DNA from 3 places in the Leclercia adecarboxylata genome. Region 1 is predicted to be linked to each of the others. Evidence: predicted binding sites of a transcription regulator. Region 1 holds the regulator's gene; each other region holds the start of a gene.
What was found. The regulator PurR, encoded in region 1, represses purine synthesis genes. The targets are predictions, from matches to a motif close to CANGCAAACGTTTGCNTG.

Region 1 (4,235 bases):
TTTCTGTTTTATTCGGTAGCACACACCGGATCAGGTTGTTTTCTGTCAGCAGTCAGCACCAGCAGAAGCCCCAGCGCCGCAATGATGGCCCCCATCACCGGAACGAAGCTGTAACCCAGTCCGCCCGAGATCACCGCCCCACCGGCCGCCGCCCCCAGCGCATTCCCGAGGTTAAACGCCCCGATATTCACGGAAGAGGATAACCCCGGCGCATCGCTCGCTACACGCATCACGCGCATCTGCAGCGGTGGTACTACCGCAAAGGTCGCCATTCCCCACACCACCATCGCAAATGCCGCGCCCACTTCGTTACGCGCCAGCCACGGGATCGCCAGCATGATGACGATCAGCAGCAGTAAAAACCCCTTCAGGGTGCCGCTCACGGAGCGGTCCGCCAGCTTGCCGCCGAGGAAGTTGCCAAGCGAGAAACCGACGCCAATCAGCACCAGCATCGCGGTGACAAAGGCAGGCGTGGCGTTGTTAATGTCATGCAGGACCGGTGCAATGTAGGTGTAGAGCGTAAACATCGCCCCGGCACCGAGCACGGTAGTCAGCAAGGCCGAGAGCACCTGCGGGCGCATCAGCACCGCCAGCTCTTTGCGCACTTCCGGCTTTTCGCCCGCCCCGCCCGCTGGCAGAGAGAAGAACAGTGCGATCATCGAGACCACGCCGAGCAGCGCGGTTGCGAGGAATGACATGCGCCAGCCGATCGCTTCGCCCATCCAGGTCGCGGCAGGGACGCCGCCGATGTTGGCGATGGTCAGCCCCATAAACATGGTTGCCACGGCGCTGGCCTGTTTGTGCTTCGGCACCACGCTTGCGGCCACCACAGACCCGAGGCCAAAGAAGGCGCCGTGGTTGAGGCTGGTCAGAATGCGCGACAGCAGCAGGGTGGTGTAATCCGGGGAGAGCGCCGAGAGAACGTTACCGACGGTAAAGATCGCCATCAGGAAGATCAGCGCGTTACGGCGACCGCGGTGCGACAGCAGCAGGGTCATCAGCGGCGCCCCCACCATCACGCCGATGGCGTAGGCGCTGATCAGCATGCCTGCCGCGGGAATAGAAACATCCACACCCCGGGCAATCACCGGTAACAGCCCCATCGGGGAAAACTCGGTGGTGCCGATACCAAACGCACCAATGGCCAGGGCCAGCAGCGGAAAATTGATTCTCATACTTCAACTCCAGACACCGTGTCGTCAGGCGACACAGAACAATGAAGGCGAAAGCATGACATCAATCACAAAAAATGAGAAGTTAACAATTTGGCAAAAGATTTTTGCAGGGAGCGTAACAATAAAGGAAGGGAGACGAGGGAGCGGTGACTCCCTCGCGAGGATCAGTGCAGCGCAGCAGTCAGACCGCTTGCTACGATCAGACCCAGAACAATAATGGTGGTAACCAGCGAAAACTTAAGATCGGTACTCATCAATTTTTCTCCTTTTAATCACCCCATGAAGAGTGAGCTTGCTCATTTTTGCACAGTTCAGGGTAAAAATCTTGCGGGAATTAGGTTGATATCCATTTTTACTCTTCCCCTTTTGGTCAAGATCAGACAAAATTCCACGCTAAATTTATTAGCGTACCGGCCATTGACCCCCTCCTGACGTCCTGTGTCGTTTTCCCGGCGTACCGCAATTCAAATTGCGCAATTAGGGCGAGTGAAGGCAAACGTTTACCTATTGGTTTTTCAGGAGCTTAGATATGGTCTGGAGTGACATCTGATGGCAACAATTAAAGACGTAGCGAAACGCGCAAACGTTTCCACTACAACCGTATCACATGTTATTAACAAAACCCGCTTTGTGGCGGAAGAGACGCGTAACAACGTCTGGGCAGCGATCAAAGAGCTGCACTACTCTCCCAGCGCCGTGGCCCGCAGTCTGAAGGTGAATCACACCAAATCGATCGGCCTGCTGGCGACCAGCAGCGAAGCCCCCTACTTCGCAGAAATTATTGAAGCGGTAGAGAAAAACTGCTTCCAGAAAGGCTATACCCTGATCCTCGGCAACGCCTGGAACAGCCTCGAGAAGCAGCGGGCCTACCTGTCAATGATGGCGCAAAAGCGTGTCGACGGCCTGCTGGTGATGTGCTCCGAATATCCGGAGCCCCTGCTGACGATGCTGGAAGAGTATCGCAATATTCCGATGGTGGTGATGGACTGGGGCGAAGCGAAAGCCGACTTCACCGACTCGGTGATCGATAACGCCTTTGAAGGCGGCTATATGGCCGGACGTTATCTGATTGAACGCGGTCACCGCGACATCGGCGTTATTCCGGGGGCGCTGGAGCGCAATACCGGTGCCGGGCGTCTGGCCGGTTTTATGAAAGCGATGGAAGAAGCGTTAATCACGGTGCCGGAAAACTGGATCGTGCAGGGCGACTTTGAGCCAGAGTCCGGCTATCGCGCCATGCAGCAGATCCTCTCCCAGAGCCCGCGTCCGACCGCTATTTTCTGCGGCGGCGACATTATGGCGATGGGCGCCCTGTGCGCCGCCGATGAAATGGGTCTGCGCGTGCCGCAGGACGTTTCGCTGATCGGCTATGATAACGTGCGCAACGCCCGGTTCTTCACCCCGGCGCTGACCACTATCCACCAGCCAAAAGATTCGCTGGGGGAGACGGCCTTCAACATGCTGCTCGACCGTATCGTCAACAAGCGCGAAGAGTCGCAGTCCATTGAAGTGCATCCGCGTTTGATCGAACGCCGCTCCGTCGCCGATGGCCCGTTCCGCGACTACCGCCGTTGATCCCCTCAGGGAGCCAGCACCTCTGGCTCCCGCAGCCACTCCCTGTTCATCGTTTCACTGTCCCCCAGATAATCCAGCAGCCACGCCAGCGCCGGTGACATATCGTTTTGTTGCCAGGTCAGGCAGCAGGCCGCATCCGGGAACGGGTTCTCCAGCGTCAGTTCCACCCATTTGCCGCTGTCGATCCACGGGCGGGCAAAATGCACCGGCACCATCCCCACGCACAGTCCGGCCGAGAGGCAGGTTGCCGCCGACTCCCAGTCCGGGGTGACGATCCGCCGCTGGTTGTCCAGCAGCCAGGTGATGCGTTTTGGCAGCGAGCGGGAGGTGTCTTCCCGCACCAGCGACGGCCAGTTGCGCAGGGTATCATCGCTGAGCGGGTCGGGAAGCGCGGCCAGCGGATGATGGCTCGCCACCACGCAGATCCAGCTCAGCATGCCCATATCGCGAAAAGCGTAGCGTCCCCCCACCGGGATCGCCTGGGTCGCGCCGATGGCCATCTCCACCCTGCCGTCCGCCAGCGCATCCCACACGCCGTTAAAGACCTCCTGGGAGACCCGCAGCTCGACGTCAGAGAAGTGACGGTAAAAATCGACAATCATCTGGCGGGTGCGCTCGGGGCGAACGATGTTGTCCACCGCAATGGAGATGTGCCCGCGCCAGCCGTTGGCGATCTGCTGGCACTGTTCGCGGGTGATCTGCATTTTTTTGATAACAGAGCGCCCCTCCTTCAGAAACCACATGCCGGCCGGGGTGAGCTCCACGTCGCGATGGCGCCGTTCAAACAGCGGCACCGCCAGCCACTCCTCAAGCTGACGCACCGTATAGCTGATCGCCGAGGGAACGCGGTGCAGCTCCTGGGCCGCGCCGCTGAAACTGCCGTTACGCGCCACGGCGTCCACCACTTCAAGGGAATATTCAGACCACATTTTCTGCCTGCAAAAAATTTGAATGCAACCGCCAAATATTAGCGTTTCACAAGCGGGATTGCACTGCCTACACTCAGCGGCTACCTAAACCTGCACCCATAAGGACAATAAAACAATGCAACCCAGGAAAGGATTTTTAGTCTGGCTTGGCGGCCTGAGCGTACTGGGCTTCCTCGCCACCGATATGTATCTGCCTGCCTTCTCGATCATGCAGGAAGATCTGCAAACCCCGGCGGCCGCCATCAGCGCCAGCCTGAGCCTCTTCCTTGCGGGCTTTGCTTTCGCGCAGCTGCTGTGGGGACCGATGTCCGACCGCTTCGGGCGTAAGCCGGTTCTGCTGACCGGTTTAGCCATCTTCGCGCTGGGCTGTCTGGGCATGCTGTGGGTACGCGATGCCACCTGGCTGCTGGTGCTGCGCTTTATCCAGGCGGTAGGCGTCTGCGCGGCGGCGGTCACCTGGCAGGCGCTGGTGACGGACTACTACCCGGCGACGCGGACCAACCGGATTTTCGCCACCATCATGCCGCTGGTGGGGCTGTCACCGGCCCTGGCACCG
Region 2 (4,235 bases), 1.3 Mb from region 1:
GTGGGTCTGCTTTTGCATGATATCACCAACCCTTTTTACGGAGAGATGACCGCAGGGCTAAGCCATGAAATGGAACGCCATGAGCTGCTGCTTTTTCTGGCCAACAGCGAGGAGTCCGCAGAGCGACAGCAAAAATTTGTCGATTCGCTGATGCGCAATAACGTGGGAGGGATGGTGCTGTGTGCGGCCCGCGAAACGCCCCAGGCATTTTTTGATGGGCTAAAGCGGCGCAACATTCCGGCTATCATGGTTGTGCGCCCGCTGAAGGATCCGGATTTTGATTTTGTCGGAACGGACAACTTCCTGGGCACGCAGATGGCGACAGAGCATCTGCTCAGAATGGGCCATCGGCATATTGCGTTTATCGGGGGGAGCCAGAACTCGGGTTCGCGGGCGCAGCGTATCGGTGGTTTTACCAGCAAGCTGCTGGAATTCGGCGTGACGCCGAATCCTGCATGCATCAGGACGTCGCAGGCCAGCCAGAGCGATGGCGCGCGCGTGGCGGAGGCGTTACTCCTTGATAATCCAGAAATCAGCGCTGCAATTTGCTACCAGGATATTGTGGCGCTGGGGGTGATGCAAAGTTTACGCAAGATGGGCCGCGAACCGGGGCGTGATTTTGCGCTGATCGGCTTCGATGACATTACCGAAGCGGCTCTGGTCCAGCCGGCATTGACCACCGTGTCGGTGGCGGCAAAGGAGATTGGCCGCAAGGCGGGGGAGCTGCTGTACAGCCGCATCCAGGGCAATGACGAACCCGCCAAACGGATCATCCTGCCGCCTGCGCTGGTGGTGCGGGAATCATGCGGTTTTCGCTGACGATCATGTCTTTAACTGATATCTATCCCTGTTTATCATTAAATTCTAATTATTGGCGTTTTCTGTGGCGGCCTTTGCGAAGGCTGGTTAATCTGAAAACGGTTTACATCATTTTAACGTAAGAGAATAACTATGCATGATGCACAGATCCGTGTCGCCATTGCCGGCGCGGGTGGTCGTATGGGCCGCCAGTTAATTCAGGCGACATTGCAGATGGATGGCGTCACGCTTGGCGCGGCGCTGGAGCGTGAAGGCTCCTCGCTGTTGGGTGCCGATGCTGGCGAACTGGCGGGCGCAGGCAAGTCAGGCGTCACCGTACAGAGCAGCCTTGAGGCGGTTAAAGACGACTTCGATGTCTTCATCGACTTCACTCGCCCGGAAGGCACGCTGCACCACCTGGCGTTTTGTCGTCAGCACGGCAAAGGCATGGTTATTGGTACTACCGGTTTCGATGATGCCGGTAAGCAGGCCATTCAGGATGCGGCAAAAGCGATCCCTGTCGTGTTTGCAGCCAACTTCAGTGTGGGCGTGAACGTGATGCTCAAGCTGCTGGAGAAAGCGGCGAAGGTAATGGGGGATTACACCGACATCGAGATCGTTGAAGCTCACCACCGCTATAAAGTGGATGCGCCGTCCGGCACCGCGCTGGCGATGGGCGAGGCGATTGCCCAGGCGATGGATAAAGATCTGAAAGAGTGTGCCGTCTATACCCGCGAAGGGCATACCGGTGAACGCGTTCCTGGCACCATTGGTTTTGCCACCGTGCGTGCCGGCGACATTGTTGGTGAACATACCGCCATGTTTGCCGACATCGGTGAGCGCGTTGAAATTACCCATAAGGCATCCAGTCGCATGACTTTTGCAAATGGGGCTGTTCGTTCTGCAATGTGGTTGAAAGGCAAAAAAGATGGTCTTTATGACATGCGAGATGTGCTCGATCTCAACAATTTATAATCATAGTTACCCTTCGTGATGTGGTTATTGCAGTCTTAATTACTTGATTGCAGAGGGCAATAAATTATTGCCCTTTAATTTTACAAGTTTGAGGTTTTTTTTATTCTAAACGCGATAAAAAATAACTTATACCATGATTTTTTGTTTCAATATTGTGAATTTTGACCAAGTGGTCCACTTTTTCAGGCCGGGTCAGATGTTTTAACAACAAACTCGTCTCGCAAGCGTTTTCCTGAGTGATTTAGTTGATCTTTTTAGCCATTAATAATCCTCCGCCCGGTCAGTGACACGAAAACCACAAACAAAACCCACTTTTTAAGTTGACTTCTCCCGGGTAAATCTCCAGAATGCCGCCGTTTGCCGAAAATCCACTGGCAGCAGATTTGCATTGATTCAGACTGTGGTTATGAATTAATATGCAAATAAAGTGAGTGAATATTCTCTGGAGGGTGTTTTGATTAAGTCAGCGCTATTGGTTCTGGAAGACGGAACCCAGTTTATCGGTCGGGCCATTGGGGCAACAGGTTCGGCGGTTGGGGAAGTCGTTTTCAATACTTCAATGACCGGTTATCAAGAAATCCTCACTGATCCTTCCTATTCCCGCCAAATCGTCACTTTAACTTATCCCCATATCGGTAATGTCGGCTCTAACGCCGCTGATGAAGAGTCCTCCCAGGTACATGCACAAGGTCTGATCATTCGTGACCTGCCGCTGATTGCCAGCAACTACCGCAATACTGAAGACCTCTCTTCCTACCTGAAGCGCCATAACATCGTGGCGATTGCCGATATCGATACCCGTAAACTGACGCGTCTGCTGCGTGAAAAAGGTGCCCAGAACGGCTGCATCATCGCTGGCGACAACCTGGACGCGGCCCTGGCGCAAGAAAAAGCCAAAGCCTTCCCGGGTCTGAACGGCATGGATCTGGCAAAAGAAGTGACCACAGCTGAATCCTACAGCTGGACGCAGGGTAGCTGGACGCTGGCAGACGAACTGCCGGAAGCGAAAAAAGAAGACGAGCTGCCGTTCCACGTGGTGGCCTACGACTACGGCGCCAAGCGCAACATCCTGCGTATGCTGGTTGACCGCGGCTGCCGCCTGACCGTTGTGCCGGCTAAAACCCCGGCAGATGAAGTGCTGAAGATGAATCCGGACGGGATCTTCCTCTCTAACGGCCCGGGCGACCCGGCACCGTGCGACTATGCTATCGACGCGATCAAGACCTTCCTTGAAACCGACATTCCGGTGTTCGGCATCTGTCTCGGCCATCAGCTGCTGGCGCTGGCGAGCGGTGCGAAAACCGTGAAGATGAAGTTCGGTCACCACGGTGGTAACCACCCGGTGAAAGATATCGACAACAACACGGTGATGATTACCGCGCAGAACCACGGTTTTGCCGTCGATGAAGCCTCCATGCCTGCCAACCTGCGCGTTACGCACAAGTCGCTGTTCGATGGCACCCTGCAGGGCATCCATCGTACCGACAAACCGGCGTTCAGCTTCCAGGGTCACCCGGAGGCAAGCCCAGGCCCGCACGATGCCGCGCCGCTGTTCGATCACTTCATCGAACTTATCGAGCAATACCGTAAGACCGCTAAATAATCAGGAGCCGAGAAGACAATGCCAAAACGTACAGACATAAAAAGCATCCTGATCCTTGGCGCTGGCCCGATTGTTATCGGCCAGGCCTGTGAATTCGACTACTCTGGCGCACAGGCGTGTAAAGCGCTGCGCGAAGAGGGCTACCGCGTTATCCTGGTGAACTCCAACCCGGCCACCATCATGACCGACCCGGAAATGGCTGATGCCACCTACATCGAGCCAATTCACTGGGAAGTCGTGCGCAAAATCATCGAAAAAGAGCGTCCGGATGCGGTGCTGCCGACCATGGGCGGCCAGACGGCGCTGAACTGCGCGCTGGAGCTGGAGCGTCAGGGCGTGCTGGCCGAGTTCGGCGTGACCATGATTGGCGCCACTGCCGATGCGATTGATAAAGCAGAAGACCGCCGCCGTTTCGACGTGGCGATGAAAAAAATCGGCCTCGACACAGCGCGCTCCGGTATCGCACACAATATGGAAGAAGCGCTGGCGGTTGCCGCTGACGTGGGTTATCCGTGCATCATCCGTCCTAGCTTCACCATGGGCGGCACCGGCGGCGGTATCGCGTACAACCGTGAAGAGTTCGAAGAGATTTGCGCCCGTGGTCTGGACCTCTCTCCAACCAACGAACTGCTGATTGACGAATCGCTGATCGGCTGGAAAGAGTACGAGATGGAAGTGGTGCGTGATAAAAACGACAACTGCATCATCGTCTGCTCCATCGAAAACTTCGACGCCATGGGGATTCACACCGGTGATTCCATCACCGTGGCACCGGCCCAGACCCTGACCGACAAAGAGTACCAAATCATGCGTAACGCCTCGATGGCGGTACTGCGTGAGATTGGCGTCGAAACCGGCG
Region 3 (4,235 bases), 1.8 Mb from region 1:
ATTTCACAACACGAGCTGACGACAGCCATGCAGCACCTGTCTCAGAGTTCCCGAAGGCACCAAAGCATCTCTGCTAAGTTCTCTGGATGTCAAGAGTAGGTAAGGTTCTTCGCGTTGCATCGAATTAAACCACATGCTCCACCGCTTGTGCGGGCCCCCGTCAATTCATTTGAGTTTTAACCTTGCGGCCGTACTCCCCAGGCGGTCGACTTAACGCGTTAGCTCCGGAAGCCACGCCTCAAGGGCACAACCTCCAAGTCGACATCGTTTACGGCGTGGACTACCAGGGTATCTAATCCTGTTTGCTCCCCACGCTTTCGCACCTGAGCGTCAGTCTTTGTCCAGGGGGCCGCCTTCGCCACCGGTATTCCTCCAGATCTCTACGCATTTCACCGCTACACCTGGAATTCTACCCCCCTCTACAAGACTCTAGCCTGCCAGTTTCGAATGCAGTTCCCAGGTTGAGCCCGGGGATTTCACATCCGACTTGACAGACCGCCTGCGTGCGCTTTACGCCCAGTAATTCCGATTAACGCTTGCACCCTCCGTATTACCGCGGCTGCTGGCACGGAGTTAGCCGGTGCTTCTTCTGCGAGTAACGTCAATTGCTGAGGTTATTAACCTCAACACCTTCCTCCTCGCTGAAAGTACTTTACAACCCGAAGGCCTTCTTCATACACGCGGCATGGCTGCATCAGGCTTGCGCCCATTGTGCAATATTCCCCACTGCTGCCTCCCGTAGGAGTCTGGACCGTGTCTCAGTTCCAGTGTGGCTGGTCATCCTCTCAGACCAGCTAGGGATCGTCGCCTAGGTGAGCCGTTACCCCACCTACTAGCTAATCCCATCTGGGCACATCTGATGGCAAGAGGCCCGAAGGTCCCCTCTTTGGTCTTGCGACGTTATGCGGTATTAGCTACCGTTTCCAGTAGTTATCCCCCTCCATCAGGCAGTTTCCCAGACATTACTCACCCGTCCGCCACTCGTCACCCGAAGAGCAAGCTCTTCTGTGCTACCGTTCGACTTGCATGTGTTAGGCCTGCCGCCAGCGTTCAATCTGAGCCATGATCAAACTCTTCAATTTAAGTTTGATGCTCATGAATTAAACTTCGTAATGAATTACGTATGTTCACTCAGAGACTTGGTATTCATTTATTGTCCGGAGACATTAAGAATCCATGTCACTTTGAGTGCCCACACAGATTGTCTGATAAATTGTTAAAGAGCAGTGCAACGCGGCTTTCGCTCACCGTTGCGAGGTGGCGTATATTACGCCTTCCTCTTTCAGAGTCAAGCGATTATTTCACGCTTTTCTCCTCAACCGGCCCGGCTGTTTGTGTGAAGTGATTCACATCCGCCGTGTCGATGGAGGCGCATTATAGGGAGTTCTCTTCAGGCCGCAACCCTTAAATGACAGAAAAATGACTGACTGCTGCATTCCCCAGCAAAACCCCGCCTTATACCTGTTTACACACAGACTTATCCACAATGCGACGAAAAAGTGAAAATGTGCGAGCGTTGCGCAAACGTTTTCGTTAAAATGCTCGCGCTTAATAAAGCGACCCCGCCAGGTGTGTTAGTTGAGTTTTTATGAGGAAAATTCACCTAACGCTCTCTGTAATCGTCAAATCCAGGGGATTTACCATGCAACAACGTCGTCCAGTCCGCCGCGCTCTGCTCAGTGTTTCTGATAAAGCCGGTATCGTCGAATTCGCTCAGGCACTTTCTGCACGTGGCGTAGAGCTGCTGTCTACGGGTGGCACTGCTCGCCTGTTAGCAGATAAAGGCCTGCCGGTAACCGAAGTGTCCGATTACACCGGTTTCCCGGAAATGATGGATGGACGCGTCAAAACCCTGCACCCGAAAGTTCACGGCGGCATTCTGGGTCGTCGCGGTCAGGACGACGGAATTATGGAGCAACATGGGATCGCGCCGATCGACATGGTCGTTGTTAACCTTTATCCGTTCGCCCAGACCGTTGCCCGTGAAGGCTGCTCTCTGGAAGATGCGGTAGAGAACATCGATATCGGCGGCCCAACCATGGTGCGCTCCGCGGCGAAGAACCATAAAGATGTCGCCATCGTCGTAAAGAGCAGTGACTACGATGCCATTATTAAAGAGATGGATGCCAACGAAGGTTCGCTGGATCTCGGGACCCGTTTCGACCTCGCCATTAAGGCCTTCGAACATACCGCCGCGTACGACAGCATGATCGCCAACTACTTCGGTAGCCTGGTACCTGCCTATCACGGCGAAAGCAACGAACCTTCCGGCCGCTTCTCCCGCACCTTAAACCTGAACTTCATCAAGAAGCAGGATATGCGCTACGGTGAGAACAGCCACCAGCAGGCAGCCTTCTATATAGAAGAAGAGGTAAAAGAAGCCTCCGTTGCCACGGCACAGCAGGTTCAGGGCAAGGCGCTCTCCTATAACAACATCGCTGACACCGACGCGGCGCTGGAGTGCGTGAAAGAGTTCAGCGAGCCAGCATGCGTTATCGTTAAGCATGCAAACCCATGCGGCGTGGCGGTAAGCACCTCTATTCTGGATGCTTACGATCGCGCTTATAAAACCGACCCGACCTCTGCGTTTGGCGGCATTATTGCCTTTAACCGCGAGCTGGATGCCGAAACCGCCCAGGCGATCATCTCCCGCCAGTTCGTTGAAGTGATCATCGCCCCTTCTGCCACCGAAGAAGCGCTGAAAATCACTGCGGCAAAACAGAACGTGCGCGTACTGGTTTGCGGTCAGTGGGCGGAACGCGTTCCGGGCCTGGACTTCAAGCGTGTGAACGGCGGTCTGCTGGTTCAGGATCGTGACCTGGGTATGGTGACAGAAGCCGACCTGCGCGTGGTTACTAAGCGTCAGCCGAGCGAGCAGGAGCTGCGTGATGCGCTGTTCTGCTGGAAAGTGGCTAAGTTCGTGAAATCCAACGCCATCGTATATGCCAAAGAGAACATGACTATCGGCATAGGCGCAGGCCAGATGAGCCGCGTCTACTCCGCGAAAATCGCCGGTATTAAAGCGGGCGATGAAGGTCTGGAAGTGAAAGGGTCTGCTATGGCCTCTGACGCCTTCTTCCCGTTCCGTGACGGCATCGACGCGGCTGCCGCTGTGGGTATCACCTGTGTGATCCAGCCTGGCGGCTCTATCCGTGATGACGAAGTGATTGCTGCCGCTGATGAACACGGCATCGCGATGATCTTCACCGACATGCGTCATTTCCGCCATTAATTTCCGGAGCAGAGAATGAAAGTATTAGTGATTGGTAACGGCGGGCGTGAGCACGCCCTGGCGTGGAAAGCGGCGCAGTCTCCGCAGGTAAAAACCGTCTTTGTGGCGCCGGGTAACGCCGGTACGGCTCTCGAGCCTGCCCTGCAGAACGTGGCTATCGGCGTAACCGATATCCCGGCGCTGCTGAACTTCGCCCGGAACGAGAAAATCGACCTGACCATCGTCGGCCCGGAAGCGCCGCTGGTGATTGGCGTGGTTGACGCGTTCCGCGCGGCGGGCCTGACCATCTTCGGGCCGACCGAAGGCGCCGCGCAGCTCGAGGGCTCGAAGGCCTTCACCAAAGATTTCCTGGCGCGTCATAACATTCCGACCGCGGAATACCAGAACTTCACCGAAGTGGAGCCAGCGCTGGCTTACTTACGTGAAAAAGGCGCGCCGATTGTGATCAAGGCCGACGGCCTGGCCGCCGGTAAAGGCGTTATCGTGGCGATGACTCTCGAAGAAGCAGAAGCCGCTGTCCAGGACATGCTGGCAGGGAACGCTTTTGGCGATGCGGGCCACCGTATCGTGATCGAAGAGTTCCTCGACGGGGAAGAGGCGAGCTTTATCGTCATGGTCGACGGCGAGCACGTCCTGCCGATGGCCACCAGTCAGGATCATAAGCGCGTCGGCGATGCCGATACCGGCCCGAATACCGGCGGCATGGGCGCATACTCCCCTGCTCCGGTGGTCACCGACGAAGTACACCAGCGCACCATGGATCGCATCATCTGGCCAACCGTGAAAGGAATGGCTGCGGAAGGTAACACCTACACCGGCTTCCTGTACGCGGGCCTGATGATCGACAAACAGGGCAACCCTAAGGTTATCGAGTTCAACTGCCGCTTTGGCGATCCGGAAACTCAGCCGATCATGCTGCGCATGAAATCCGATCTGGTGGAGCTGTGCCTGGCCGCCTGCGAAGGCAAGCTGGACCAGAAAACCTCTGAGTGGGATGAGCGCG

Region 2: a site for PurR is predicted at 1,991-2,008, ahead of carA (glutamine-hydrolyzing carbamoyl-phosphate synthase small subunit). Genes of this name have one in related genera too.
Region 3: a site for PurR is predicted at 1,518-1,535, ahead of purH (bifunctional phosphoribosylaminoimidazolecarboxamide formyltransferase/IMP cyclohydrolase). Genes of this name have one in related genera too.

Annotation. Positions count from the first base shown of each region.
Region 1 is NZ_CP040889.1:4,148,934-4,153,168, reverse strand. Features, by position in the region: gene FHN83_RS21550 (MFS transporter) at 9-1,175, opposite strand; gene cydH (cytochrome bd-I accessory subunit CydH) at 1,340-1,429, opposite strand; gene purR (HTH-type transcriptional repressor PurR) at 1,725-2,750, shown strand; gene punR (DNA-binding transcriptional activator PunR) at 2,756-3,679, opposite strand; gene punC (purine nucleoside transporter PunC) at 3,795-4,235, shown strand, end outside.
Region 2 is NZ_CP040889.1:2,813,017-2,817,251, forward strand. Features, by position in the region: gene FHN83_RS15260 (LacI family DNA-binding transcriptional regulator) at 1-819, shown strand, start outside; gene dapB (4-hydroxy-tetrahydrodipicolinate reductase) at 952-1,773, shown strand; gene carA (glutamine-hydrolyzing carbamoyl-phosphate synthase small subunit) at 2,228-3,376, shown strand; gene carB (carbamoyl-phosphate synthase large subunit) at 3,395-4,235, shown strand, end outside.
Region 3 is NZ_CP040889.1:2,300,995-2,305,229, reverse strand. Features, by position in the region: rRNA gene FHN83_RS12830 (16S ribosomal RNA) at 1-1,082, opposite strand, end outside; gene purH (bifunctional phosphoribosylaminoimidazolecarboxamide formyltransferase/IMP cyclohydrolase) at 1,643-3,232, shown strand; gene purD (phosphoribosylamine--glycine ligase) at 3,248-4,235, shown strand, end outside.